DNA from 3 places in the Streptacidiphilus jeojiensis genome. Region 1 is predicted to be linked to each of the others. Evidence: riboswitches for the same ligand, from Rfam matches in the RefSeq annotation. Region 1 holds a riboswitch; each other region holds the start of a gene.
What was found. Region 1 has a riboswitch for S-adenosylmethionine ahead of ABUW04_RS20725 (GNAT family N-acetyltransferase). Riboswitches for the same ligand answer to the same signal wherever they lie in the genome.

Region 1 (4,345 bases):
CCGCTGGGGCCGTTCGGCGCCGGGGTCGACCTCTGCTGCGGCACCGGCGCGGGCACCGCGGTGCTGCGCGAGCTGTGCGGGAAGCGGGTGGTCGGGGTGGACTTCAGCGCCGGCATGCTGCAGGTGGCGCGGGCGGCCGTGCCGGACACGGAACCGGACACGGAATGGGTGCGTGCGGACGTCCGCCGGCTGCCGTTCGCCTCGGAGTTCGACCTGGCGGTGAGCTTCGGCGCCTTCGGCCACTTCCTGCCCCGGGAGCGTCCGGGGCTGTTCGCCCAGACGTACGCGGCGCTGCGGCCCGGCGGCCTGTTCGCCTTCCCGGTCCCGGCCCCGCCCCGGGTCGGCTCGTGGCCGTACTGGGCGCTGTGGGGATTCGACGCGGGGATGCGGGTCCGCAACGCACTGCTGCGCCCGACCTTCGTGATGTACTACCGCACCTTCCCGCTCCCGGCGGTACGGGCCGAGTTGGAGCGGACCGGCTTCGCCGTCTCCACCGTCCCGCTGACCGCGCTCGGCGAGCTCCCCGACGGCGCCCCGCGCTGCCGCCTGGTACTGGCCCGCCGCCCGGCCTGAGCAGCGCCGGACGCGGTCCGGGCAGCGCCGCACGCCACGCCGGAGCACGGCGGCGGGGGTGGTGCGCGCTTCCGGTGTGGGCGCCCGCTATCCTCGTACCCACGGCGGAGGGGCTCGCCGTAGAACCGCAGCATTCCGCTGCCAACGGTCCCTACCTGGCGGTCGACCTTTCGGCGACCCTGATTTCAGGTAGGAGAGCCATGCCCCGTTCACCTCGTCGTGGAGCGTTGATGCCCGTATCCGAACCGGAGCCGGGGCGGACCCGGCTCTGGGATGTCCTGGCCGTCGTCTCCATCGGCGGCGGCCTGGGGAGCGTCGCCCGCTACGGCCTGGCGCAGGCCTGGGCCACCCCCGCCGGCGGCTTCCCCTGGGCGACGTTCACCACCAATGTGCTCGGCAGCCTGCTGCTGGGCGCGCTGATGGTCTGCGTCATCGAGGTCTGGCCGCCCTCGCGCTACCGCCGCCCGTTCCTCGGGGTCGGCATCCTGGGCGGCTTCACCACCTTCTCCACCTACATGAACGAGACCCGCGGCCTGATCGCCACCGGCCACCTCTCGCTCGCCGACGCCTACGCGCTGAGCAGCCTGATCGCCGGACTGGCGGCGGTCTGGACCGGGGTCGCCCTGGTCCGGCGGCTGTTCGGGCTCCCGGTGCGCCGCGGCCCCAGCCGCCGCAGCGACAGCGGCCGCACCGCCACCGCACCGCCCCGCGCGAGCCGCCCCGCCGAGGAGCCCTCCGCCGAAGCCGAAGGAGTGTCCAGATGAGCCCGTTGCTGCACCGCCGCCGGGACCACGACCGGGACGAGGACCGGTCGGCCGAGCCGCGCGAGGAACTGACCGGGACGGCCCTGCGGCTGACCGTGCACCTGGCCGACGGCGAGCAGTTCCAGCACCGTCCGGTCTACACCGAGATCGTGCACCGGGCGCACCGCGCCGGGCTGGCCGGGGCCGGCGTCTTCCGGGGGATGGAGGGCTTCGGCCGCAACTCCCGGATCGTGCACACCTCCCGGCTGCTGGACCTGGCCGACAGCCTGCCGCTGCTGGTGGTGATCATCGACACCCCGGAGCGGATCCGCGGCTTCCTGCCCACGCTGCGCCGGATCAGCCCGCACAGTCTGGTCACCGTCGAGGAGGTCGAGGTCGTCGCCCCGGCCGATCCGCCGGCGGACCCGCCCGCCGACCCGCCCGCCGACCCGCCCGCCGATCCGTCGGCCACGACGGCGAGGGAGCCCTGATGCCGGTCCTGATGGTCTTCCTCGGCGGGATGGTCGGCGCGCCGCTGCGCTTCCTGACCGACCGGGCCGTGCAGCGGCGCCATGACAGCGTCTTCCCCTGGGGCACCCTGGTCATCAATGTCACCGGGTCCTTCGTCCTCGGCGCCCTGGGCGCCGCGTCCGCGCACCACCACCTGGTGCCCGACCTCGGCCTGCTGCTGGGCACCGGGGTGTGCGGCGGGTTCACCACCTTCTCCACCTTCTCCTACGAGACGGTGCGGCTGATGGAGGACGGCTCGCTGGCCGAGGCCGGGCTGAACGCCGTCGGCAGCCTGGGCCTGGGCCTGGCCGCGGCGGCGCTGGGCTACGGGCTGCTGACCTGGCTCTGACCCGGCTCCGATCCCGCTCCGACCTGCGCCGGAGCGGGCAATGTCCACTGGCTGAGTGGGGATTGCCCGGACTGGGCGGAGCGGTTACCGTGATCTGTGGTCATGAGTGTCAGCGTCAAGCCCTGGCTTGCTGACCGGCAACCCTCGTCCGCGGTGGGGTGCTCCAGGTGATGACCCGACAGGACGCCCCGGTCCGGTAGGTGCGAGGGGTCCTGTAAGCGCGAAGCCCGCCGGTGTCCCGTCGAACCCGGCGGTACGACCACCGACCGCCATGACCGGAGAGGCTTCCTGCCATGCCCGCAGAATCCCCAGACAGCGCCGCCGCCCATCCGCTGGACAATCCGGCCCGGGCCTCGCTGCTCGGACCGCACGCGCACTTCGCGGAGCGGAAGGGGGAGGTGCTCCGCTACCCCGCCGACGTCACGGTCTTCGTGGCGCTGCCGGACGAGCCCGACGAGCAGACCTGGCGCGATGTGGCCGCGCTGATGGGGCCGGGCGCGGTGGTGCCGGTGGCCGGGATGGCGGGCGCGCCGCCGGCCGACTGGGAGACGGTGATGGACCTGCCCGGTGTCCAGCTGGTCGACGACGGAGTCGCCGCGGCCCCGGACGACGAGGCGGTCCGGCTGGGGCCGGACGACGTCCCGGAGATGCTGGCCCTGGTGGAGCAGGCCAAGCCGGGTCCGTTCCTGCCGCGCACCGTCGAGATGGGCAGCTACCTCGGCATCCGCCGCGAGGGGCGGCTGGTGGCGATGGCCGGCGAGCGGCTGCACCCGCCGGGCTGGACCGAGATCAGCGCGGTCTGCACCGCCGACAGCCACCGCGGCCAGGGCCTTGCCGGCCGGCTGGTGCTGGCCGTCGCGCACGGCATCCGGGCCCGCGGGGAGACCCCGTTCCTGCACGCCGCCGCGAGCAACACCAACGCCATCCGGCTCTACAAGTCGCTCGGGTTCCGGCAGCGCCGCGAGGTGCGTTTCATGGCCGTCCGGATCCCGGCCGAGGCCGCGGAGGCGCTGGCGTGAGCTCTGCGGAGATCTCAGCCGTGTCCGAAGTGGTGTCCCTGGCCAGTGAGTTGATCGCGATCGACACCAGCAACAGCGGCGACCCGGCCGCCGTGGGGACCGAGCGCGCGGCGGCCGAGTACGTCGCCGCCAAGCTCGCCGAGGTCGGTTACGAGACCACCTACGTCGAGTCCGGAGCCCGCGGCCGCGGCAATGTGGTGGCCCGGCTGGCGGGTGCGGACCCCAGGCGCGGCGCGCTGCTGGTCCACGGCCACCTCGACGTGGTCCCGGCGGATCCCGGCGAGTGGTCGGTCCACCCGTTCTCCGGCGAGGTCAGCGACGGCTACGTCTGGGGCCGAGGTGCGGTCGACATGAAGGGCATGGTCGCCATGGCGCTGGCCGTGGCCAGGCAGTTCAAGCGTGACGGGGTGGTGCCGCCGAGGGACCTGGTCTTCGCCTTCGTCGCCGACGAGGAGGCCGGGGGGTTCCTCGGTGCCCGCTGGCTGGTGGACCACCGGCCGGAACTGTTCGAAGGGGTCACCGAGGCGATCAGCGAGGTCGGCGGCTTCTCGGTCACCTTCGACGGCGGCGCCCGCGCCTACCTGGTCGAGACCGCCGAGAAGGGGGTGATGTGGCTGCGGCTGAGGACCACCGGCACGGCCGGGCACGGGTCGATGCTGCACCAGGACAGTGCCGTGGCCAGGCTCACCGCTGCGGTGACCCGGCTGGACGCGCACCGCTTCCCGCTGATCCTGACCGAGCCGGTCCGTCAGTTCCTGGAGGGCGTCGCCGAGTTGACCGGCGTCCCGTTCGACGAGCGGGACCCGGAGGCGGCGGTCGCCAGACTCGGCAACCTGTCCAGGATGATCGGCGCCACGCTGCGCGACACCGCCAACGTCACCATGCTCGAAGCCGGGTACAAGGCCAACGTGGTGCCGTCGACGGCCAGGGCGACGGTGGACGGCCGGATGCTGCCCGGGCGGGAGGAGGCCTTCGAGGCCGAACTCGCCGAGATCCTGGGCCCCGGGGTGGAGCGCGAGTGGGACAGCCTGCCGCCGGTGCAGACCAGCTTCGACGGGACCCTGGTGGACGCCATGGCACTGGCCATCGGCGCGGAGGACCCGGGCGCCCGGATCCTGCCGTACATGCTCTCGGCCGGCACCGACGCCAAG
Region 2 (4,345 bases), on a different contig from region 1:
GGTGCCCTCAGCAACAGGGCATAAGTGAGGGAATTCTTGGGAGGCCTTAACGGGCGGAGCGATTGTTATCGCAACAAAGGTCCGCAAAATGACCCGGACATAGTGGACCTATGTGTCATTTCGCTTAAGAATTTCTGACGCCCCAGTGACAGCTCTGCGCCCACCGCTGTCTCAGTCAACGGGACAGGTGGGGATTGGCCGCTCAGCAACAGGGGTAACCGGAAGCCACTCTACCTCTCCCGGACCACCGCACCGCACCGGGGCACGGCCGGCCCTCGACGGGGCGCACCACGAGGGGAGGTGACAAAGCGAAAGCCGGGACGCCCCCGAAGGGACGCCCCGGCCTGCCCGCGATTACTGCGGCGAATTTCAGCCACCCGCGACGGCGGGAATGATCGAGACCCCGGCGCCGTCCGGAGTGGCCGTTTCCAGGCCGTCGGCAAAGCGCACGTCGTCCTCGTTCACATACACGTTCACAAAGCGGCGCAGCTTGCCGCTGTCGTCGAGGATCCGGCCGCGGATGCCGGTGTGGTTGGCCTCCAGGTCGTCGATGACCGCGGCGAGGGTGGCACCCTCGGCCGCGACCTCGGCGGCACCGCCGGTGTAGGTGCGGAGGATCGTCGGAATGCGGACGGAGACACTCATGCGAGGCCAGCCTCTCGGAACGAGTCAAGGGTGGGACGGATGGTGGCGGACAGGCCGGTGGTGGGCTCCACCGCGTCCAGGGTCTTCAGACCGTCGCCGGTGTTGAGGACCACGGTCTCGGCGGTCGGGTCGAGCAGCCCGTTCTTGATCAGCTTCTGCAGCACGCCGACCGTCACCCCGCCGGCGGTCTCGGCGAAGATGCCCTCGGTGCGGGCCAGCAGCTTGATCGCGTCCACCACCTGCTCGTCGTTCACATCCTCGACCGCGCCGCCGGTGCGCCGGCAGATGTCCAGGACGTAGGGGCCATCGGCCGGGTTGCCGATGGCCAGCGACTTGGCGATGGTGTCGGGCTTCTGCGGCCGGATCACGTCATGGCCGGCCTTGAAGGCCACCGAGACCGGGGAGCAGCCCTCGGCCTGGGCCCCGAAGATCTTGTACGGCTTGTCCTCGACCAGGCCGAGGGCGATCAGCTCCTTGAGCCCCTTGTCGATCTTCGTCAGCTGCGAGCCCGAGGCGATCGGGATCACGATCTGGTCCGGCAGCCGCCAGCCCAGCTGCTCGCAGATCTCGTACGCCAGGGTCTTGGAGCCCTCGCCGTAGTAGGGGCGCAGGTTGACGTTGACGAAGCCCCAGCCCTCGCCGGCCGGGTCGCCGATCAGCTCCGAGCAGAAGCGGTTCACGTCGTCGTAGTTGCCCTCGATGCCGACCAGCTCGCCGCCGTACACCGCAGCCATCACGATCTTGCCCTGCTCCAGGTCGTGCGGGATGAACACGCACGAGCGCAGCCCGGTCCTGGCGGCGGCCGCGCCGACCGCGCCGGCCAGGTTGCCGGTGGAGGAGCAGGAGAGGGTGGTGAAGCCGAAGGTGCGGGCCGCCTCGACGGCGATCGCGACCACCCGGTCCTTGAAGGAGTGGGTGGGGTTGCCGGAGTCGTCCTTGACGTACAGGCCGCCGGTGACGCCCAGCTCGCGGGCCAGGTTGTCGGCCTTGACCAGCTTGGTCCAGCCGGGGTTCAGGTTGGGCCGGGAGGCGACGTCGGCGGGGACCGGCAGCAGCGGCGCGTAGCGCCAGATGTTGGTGGGGCCCGCCTCGATGCGGGCGCGCAGTGCCTCGGGGTCACCGGTGGGCAGCTCGTAGGCCACCTCGAGGGGTCCGAAGCACTCGATACAGGCGAAGTCCGGAGCGAGTGCGGTACGCGCGCCGCACTCCCGGCAGGACAGCGCGACGGCGGGTCCGAAGGATTCGGCGGTCACAACGGACTCGGTGGTTACAGCAGCCATGATGGCGAGGCCCTCTCTCCTCATCTTCCCCGCGGCGCGTCTCGCCGCAGGACGGAATTGGCACCTTCCCCACCAGGGCCTCAACAGCTTGAGCTGCGGCTTTGCTGGCAGGAGGGTTGCCGGGACTTCAACGGGCCGTTCCCTCAGTCCCTCTGGATGAGCTCTATGGCGATCCGGGCTCCGCAGCTCGCTGCGGACGCTGCCCGGAAGGCATTTGTGGTGACAACGGTTAGACCCGCCGTGCGGCGGCAACGTGTCGTCCCCAAGACTGTAACCGAAGCCCCGCCCACCGATCACTGGCTGTCCGCGAGGCGAGACACCCGGCACCACCGGAGTTCCGGTGCCACCACCCGAGGAGTCCTGTGCTTGACGAGGTCGCCGACTGGCTGCGCCGCCGCTCCTGGACGGCCGCCGACCGACCGCTGCCGGACCTGCTGGCCGCCAAGCAGGCCGGCGGCACCACCGTCAGCGTGGTGCTGCCCGCGCTGGACGAGGAGGCCACCGTCGGCGGGATCGTCGCCGCGATCCGCCGCGAGCTGATGGAGGCCGTGCCGCTGGTGGACGAGCTGGTCGTGGTCGACTCCGGATCCACCGACCGCACCGCGCAGGCCGCGGCCGACGCCGGGGCGACGGTGGTGCACCGGGACTCGGTGCTCCCCGAGCTGCCCGCCGTGCCCGGCAAGGGCGAGGTGCTCTGGCGCTCACTGCTGGTGACCAGCGGCGACCTGGTCTGCTTCATCGACGCCGACCTGCGCGAGTTCGACCCCGCCTTCGTCTCCGGGATCATCGGACCGCTGCTCACCGACCCGGACGTGGCCTTCGTCAAGGCGATGTACGACCGGCCGCTGGAGACCGACACCGGCAGCATCCCGGCCGGCGGCGGCCGGGTCACCGAGCTGGTCGCCCGCCCGCTGCTGAACCTCTACTGGCCGCTGCTGGCCGGCTTCGTCCAGCCGCTCGGCGGCGAGTACGCGGCCCGGCGCAGCCTGCTGGAGCGGCTGCCCTTCCCCACCGGCTACGGGGTGGAGCTGGGCCTGCTGGTGGACGCCCTGGAGCTGGCCGGCCTGGACGCGCTGGCCCAGGTGGACGTGGGCGTGCGGCACCACCGGCACCAGGACGCGCTGGCCCTGGGCCGGATGGCGGCCAGCATCCAGCTGACCGCCCTGGACCGGCTGGCCCGCAGCAACCGGATCAAGGCCACCGACGACCTGGCCACGCCGACCCTCACCCAGTTCACCCGCACCGCGTCCGGCTTCACCCCGACCACGGTCGACCTCCCGACCACCGAACGTCCGCCGATTGCCACGCTGACCGGCCCGGACGTTTGACCCCGCTCCGCACAGGCAAGGCTCTGCACCATGGTCAACGCAAGTCCGTCCACACCGCCGCAGGCCCGGGTCCTGCTCGCCTCCAACCGGGGGCCGATCTCCTTCACCGTGGAGGACGACGGCACGCTCACGCCCCGCCGCGGCGGTGGCGGGCTGGTCTCCGGCCTCAGCGCCATCGGCGACGAGATCGAGTCGGTCTGGGTCTGCGCCGCGCTCACCGAGGGCGACCGCGCCGCGACCCGGCAGGGCAAGCTGGGCGACCCCTCGGTCCGCATGCTGGACATCGACGCCGGCACCTTCGCCCGCGCCTACAACGGCATCGCCAACTCCACCCTGTGGTTCGTCCACCACCTGATCTACAACACCCCGACCACGCCGGTCTTCGGCTCCTCCTTCCGTCGCGAGTGGGCCTCCTACGAGGCCTACAACCGGGCCTTCGCCGAGGCCCTGGCCGAGGCCGCGGCGCCGGGGGCGACCGTGCTGGTCCAGGACTACCACCTGTCACTGACACCCCGGCTGCTCCGGGAGCTGCGCCCGGACCTGCGGATCGGCCACTTCTCGCACACCCCGTGGGCCCCGCCGGACTACTACCGGCTGCTGCCCGACGACATCGCCAGGGACGTGCTGGTCGGCATCCTCGGCGCGGACCAGGCCGGGTTCCTCACCCGCCGCTGGGCCTCGGCCTTCGCCGACTGCTGCGAGGCGGTCCTCGGCGCCGAGGTCGACCGGAGCGCGCTGACGGTCACCCACGAGGGCCGCACCACCCGGCTCGGCGTGCACCCGCTGGGCGCCGACGGCGACTTCCTGCGCGAGCGCGCCCACCGGCCCGACGTCGACTCCCGGCTGGCTGCCCTGCGCGAGGCCGTCGGCGACCGGCGCACCATCGTCAGGGTCGACCGCACCGAGCTGTCCAAGAACATCGTCCGCGGCCTGCACGCCTACCGGCACCTGCTGCACACCCGTCCGGAATGGCTGGACCGGGTCGTCCACATCGCCTTCGCCTACCCCTCACGGCACGACCTGCCGGAGTACCGCGAGTACACCGCCTCGGTGCTGCGGGTCGCCCAGGAGATCAACGACGAGTTCGGCACC
Region 3 (4,345 bases), on a different contig from region 1:
GGAGCAGCCCACGGCGAACAGCTTCTTGCCCTGCTCGATCTGCAGGGACTGGCTGCTGTCGGCCTGGGCGTTGCCGGCCGGAGCGAACGCCGCGTACAGCCCCCCGGTCGTCGCCAGCGCAAAGAGTAGGACGACGAGCGCTGCCAGCGGGTGGCGCCGTCGTGCGGAGAGCTTTTTCACGGATTAACCCCGGTGTGAGGATCTGGAGCGTCTGGAGTCTGGCTGACCGTCAGGTCGGTCTGTGGGGACCGCCCGGCGGTGTGCCGGGAGGACGGTCCGACCCTGGCCTACTTGATCAGGTAAATGGTCGCGAAGAGGCCGATCCAGACCACGTCGACGAAGTGCCAGTAATAGGACACGACGATCGCCGCTGTGGCCTGCTCGTGCGTGAACCGCTTGGCGGCGTACGTACGGCCGAGGACCAGCAGGAAGGCGATCAGACCACCCGTCACGTGCATGCCGTGGAAGCCGGTGGTCAGGTAGAACACCGAACCGTAGGGGCCCGAGGACAGCGAGATGTGGTCGTGCTTGACCAGGTCCGTGTACTCGAAGATCTGACCGCCGATGAACGTCGCACCCATGATGAAGGTGAGGATGAACCACGCCCTGAGCTTCTTCACGTCGCCGCGTTCGGCGGCGAAGACACCCATCTGGCAGGTGAAGGAGGAGAGCACCAGGATCGTGGTGTTGCCCGACGCGAAGGGAACGTTGAGGGCTTCGTTGATGGAATGCCAGTACTCCGTCCCGGTGACCGAGCGGAGTGTGAAGTACATCGCGAAGAGGGCCGCGAAGAACATCAGCTCGGAAGCCAGCCAGACGATGGTTCCGACGCTGACCAGGTTCGGCCGGTTGACCGATCCGTGTGCGTGCCCGGTTTCTACTGCAGTTGCTGTCGCCACGACGGTCATTATGTCGGTCGCTTATTCCGTCTTCACTCCGGGGGGTGTTCCTCGGTGTGTCCGGCTGGTGACGTACCCTCCGGCCGTGGTCGGACCCCTGACGACCTCGCAGGTAGCCCGGATGGCGGGGGGCGCCGCCCGGCGGTGTCCGTGCGCGACTGGCCGCCGGGTCCCCCGAAATGGTGAACCCGGAACGGCCGGACGGCTGCCGTCCCGATCTTCCCGTTTCGTACCGGTGCTGAGGGCGGTGCTTCGGGAGTAGCATCCGGCGCAGACGCCGAAGTGACCCCGGTCACCCATCAGCAGCCCGAGGACATCCCAGGGGGATACCGACCATGGCACTGAACGTTCTTGTCTACAGCGACGACCGCTCCACCCGCGAGCAGGTCCTGCTGGCGCTGGGGAAGCGGCCGGCGACGGACCTGGCGGAGCTCCAGTACCTGGAGTGCGCCACCGCGCCGGCGGTGCTGAAGGCACTGGACGCCCACGCCAAGGGGGTCCGCCGGCTGGACCTGCTGGTGCTGGACGGCGAGGCCACCCCGGTCGGCGGGATGGGCCTGGGCCGGCAGCTCAAGGACGAGGTCTACGGCTGCCCGCCGGTGCTGGTCCTGATCGGCCGGCCGCAGGACTCCTGGCTCGCCGCCTGGAGCCGCGCCGACGCCGCCATCGCCGCGCCGGTGGACCCGGCGGCGCTGGCGGAGACCGCGGTGACGCTGCTCCGCAGTGGTCAGGCGCATCTCGTCGGTTGAGATCTTCCACGGGGCGGCCGTCGCGGTCGCTAGGCTGGGCCTCTCCTTATCTGCACCCACTGAGAGGCCCAGGCCATGGTGAACGTGATTCCTGCGAACGGCGGCGGCGACCCCGTGCAGGCGCGGTCCTGGCCGGATCTGCTGAGCACGCTGATCGCCGGTGACGACCTGTCGACCGACGAGACCGCCTGGGCCATGGACCGGATCATGACCGGGGAGGCCTCGCCGATCCAGGTCGCCGGCTTCCTGGTGGGCCTGCGCGCCAAGGGTGAGACGGTGGACGAGATCGCCGGTCTGGTCGACTCCATGTACGCCCACGCCACCGTGATAGAGGTGCCGGGCCGGGCCGTGGACATCGTCGGCACCGGTGGCGACCGGGCCAAGACCGTCAACATCTCCACCATGTCGGCGATCGTCGCGGCCGGCGCGGGCGCGCTGGTGGTCAAGCACGGCAACCGGGCCGCCTCCTCCGCGAGCGGAGCCACCGACGTGCTGGAGAAGCTCGGCGTCAATCTGGAGCTGACCCCGCGTCGGGTGGCCGAGGTCGCCGTCGAGGCCGGGATCACCTACTGCCCGGCCCCGGTGTTCCACCCCTCGATGCGGCACGCCGGGCCGGCCCGGGTCGGTCTGGGCGTCCCCACCGCGTTCAACCTGCTCGGCCCGCTGACCAACCCGGCCCGGGTCGGCGCCAACGCCGTGGGCTGCTTCGACACCAGGATGGCCGGCCTGATCGCCGGCGTGCTGGCCCGCCGCGGCGCCTCCGCGCTGGTGTTCCGCGGCGACGACGGCCTGGACGAGCTGACCGTGACCGGGACCTCCACGGTGTGGCAGGTCCGCGACGGCGAGGTGGAGCAGAGCCGGTTCGACCCGCGGGACGTCGGCATCACCCCGGTCGGCATCGAGGCGCTGCGCGGGGCCGACGCCGCCCACAACGCCGAGGTGGCCCGCCGGGTGCTGGCCGGGGAGCAGGGCCCGGTCCGGGACGCGGTGCTGCTCAACTCGGCCTCGGCCCTGGTCGCCCTGGACCAGACCGACGCACCGCTGACCGAGCAGCTGGCGGCGGCGATGAAGCGCACCGCGGAGTCGATCGACTCCGGCGCGGCCGCCGCGGTGCTGGAGCGCTGGGCTGCGGCGACGCACAGGTAGTCCGGGCGGTCCCACATGCCGGACGGGGGTTCGCCCACAGGGCGGACCTCTGGCATAGTTCTCACCAGGTCACGAGTGACAGCGCGCGGTTCACGACCGCTGCAGCCCCGGCTTGCTGTCCGGCAACCCTCCGTCCGTGGCGGGGTGCCTCCGGGTGACGACCAGGCCCTTCGGCAACAATGCCGTGGGGCAAGCGCGGATCCCTTCCGATCAGGCCTTGCGCCGGGGATCCACTGGATGCCCTGGAGGGGTCTGTGTCGGCGTACCCGAATACTTCCACCGTCTGTCAGCCGCTTGCGGTCCTCGGCCGCGATGTCGAGGTCCCGCTGGTCAGCGGTGCCAAGGTGACCTACGCCGCGCTCGACTACGCCGCCAGCGCGCCGGCCCTGCAGCGGGTCTGGGACGACGTCGCCGCCTACGCCCCCTACTACGGCAGCGTGCACCGCGGCGCCGGGTACCTCTCGCAGCTGTCCACCGACCTGTTCGAGCAGAGCCGGGCCACCGTCGCCGAGTTCCTGGACCTGCGCGAGGACGACCAGGTGGTCTTCACCCGGGCCACCACCGACTCGCTGAACCTGCTGGCCGGCGTGCTGCCGACCGGGACCGAGGTGTTCGCCTTCGAGACCGAGCACCACGCCTCACTGCTGCCCTGGCGCAGGGACGGACTGACCGTCAGCTACCTGCGCGCCCCGCGCTCGCCCGAGGAGGCCGTGGCGGCGCTGGACGAGGCGCTGGCCGCCACCACGGCCGGGCCGCGGCTGGTGTGTGTGACCGGGGCGTCCAATGTCACCGGGGAGATCTGGCCGGTCCGCGAGCTGGCCGCGACCGCGCACCGGCACGGCGCGCGGATCGTCCTGGACGCCGCCCAGCTCGCTCCGCACCACCCGGTCTCGGTCCGCGAGCTGGACGTCGACTGGGTCGCCTTCTCCGGGCACAAGCTCTACGCCCCCTTCGGCGCCGGAGTGCTGGCCGGCCGCAGCGACTGGCTGGACGCCGCCGAGCCGTACCTGGCCGGTGGCGGCGCCAGCCGTACCGTGGCCAGGGAGGCCGACGGCTCGGTGGCGGTGGAGTGGCACCGCGGTCCGCAGCGGCACGAGGCCGGTTCGCCGAACGTCGTCGGCGCCTACGCCATCGCCTCCGCCTGCCGGGCGCTCGGCGAGGCCGGCTTCGACGCGCTGGTGGCCAGGGAGCGGTTCCTGATCGACCGGCTGCGGGCCGGGCTGGCCGGGATTCCGCAGGTCAGGGTGTTGACCCTGTTCGGCGAGGAGCACCCGCGGGTGGGTGTGCTGTCCTTCGTCGTGCAGGACTGGAACAGCTCGCACTTCTCCGCGGCGCTGTCCGCGGAGTACGGCATCGGGGTGCGGGACGGGCTGTTCTGCGCGCACCCGCTGGTGCGGACGCTGCTGGGCGGGGAGGAGGCTGCGCCGTCCGAGTGCGGTGCGCCGGAGGCGTCGCTGCCGGGGGAGCGGAGCCTGAACGCCATCCGGGTGAGTTTCGGGGCGGGCACGCCGGACGAGCATGTGGACCGCTTTGTGGAGGCGGTGCGGGAGT

Region 2: linked by a shared signal. The riboswitch ahead of thrC (threonine synthase) and the one ahead of ABUW04_RS20725 (GNAT family N-acetyltransferase) in region 1 are both predicted to bind S-adenosylmethionine.
Region 3: linked by a shared signal. The riboswitch ahead of ABUW04_RS37420 (aminotransferase class V-fold PLP-dependent enzyme) and the one ahead of ABUW04_RS20725 (GNAT family N-acetyltransferase) in region 1 are both predicted to bind S-adenosylmethionine.

Annotation. Positions count from the first base shown of each region.
Region 1 is NZ_JBEUKS010000007.1:192,317-196,661, reverse strand. Features, by position in the region: gene ABUW04_RS20745 (class I SAM-dependent methyltransferase) at 1-573, shown strand, start outside; gene ABUW04_RS20740 (fluoride efflux transporter FluC) at 804-1,337, shown strand; gene ABUW04_RS20735 (DUF190 domain-containing protein) at 1,406-1,807, shown strand; gene crcB (fluoride efflux transporter CrcB) at 1,807-2,175, shown strand; SAM riboswitch class IV at 2,274-2,402, shown strand; gene ABUW04_RS20725 (GNAT family N-acetyltransferase) at 2,469-3,194, shown strand; gene ABUW04_RS20720 (M20/M25/M40 family metallo-hydrolase) at 3,191-4,345, shown strand, end outside.
Region 2 is NZ_JBEUKS010000010.1:238,159-242,503, forward strand. Features, by position in the region: gene ABUW04_RS26840 (MoaD/ThiS family protein) at 370-645, opposite strand; gene thrC (threonine synthase) at 642-1,925, opposite strand; SAM riboswitch class I at 1,943-2,088, opposite strand; gene ABUW04_RS26850 (glucosyl-3-phosphoglycerate synthase) at 2,288-3,253, shown strand; gene ABUW04_RS26855 (alpha,alpha-trehalose-phosphate synthase (UDP-forming)) at 3,284-4,345, shown strand, end outside.
Region 3 is NZ_JBEUKS010000020.1:124,189-128,533, reverse strand. Features, by position in the region: gene qcrC (cytochrome bc1 complex diheme cytochrome c subunit) at 1-180, opposite strand, end outside; gene ctaE (aa3-type cytochrome oxidase subunit III) at 288-908, opposite strand; gene ABUW04_RS37430 (hypothetical protein) at 1,235-1,648, shown strand; gene trpD (anthranilate phosphoribosyltransferase) at 1,724-2,794, shown strand; SAM riboswitch class IV at 2,862-2,996, shown strand; gene ABUW04_RS37420 (aminotransferase class V-fold PLP-dependent enzyme) at 3,049-4,345, shown strand, end outside.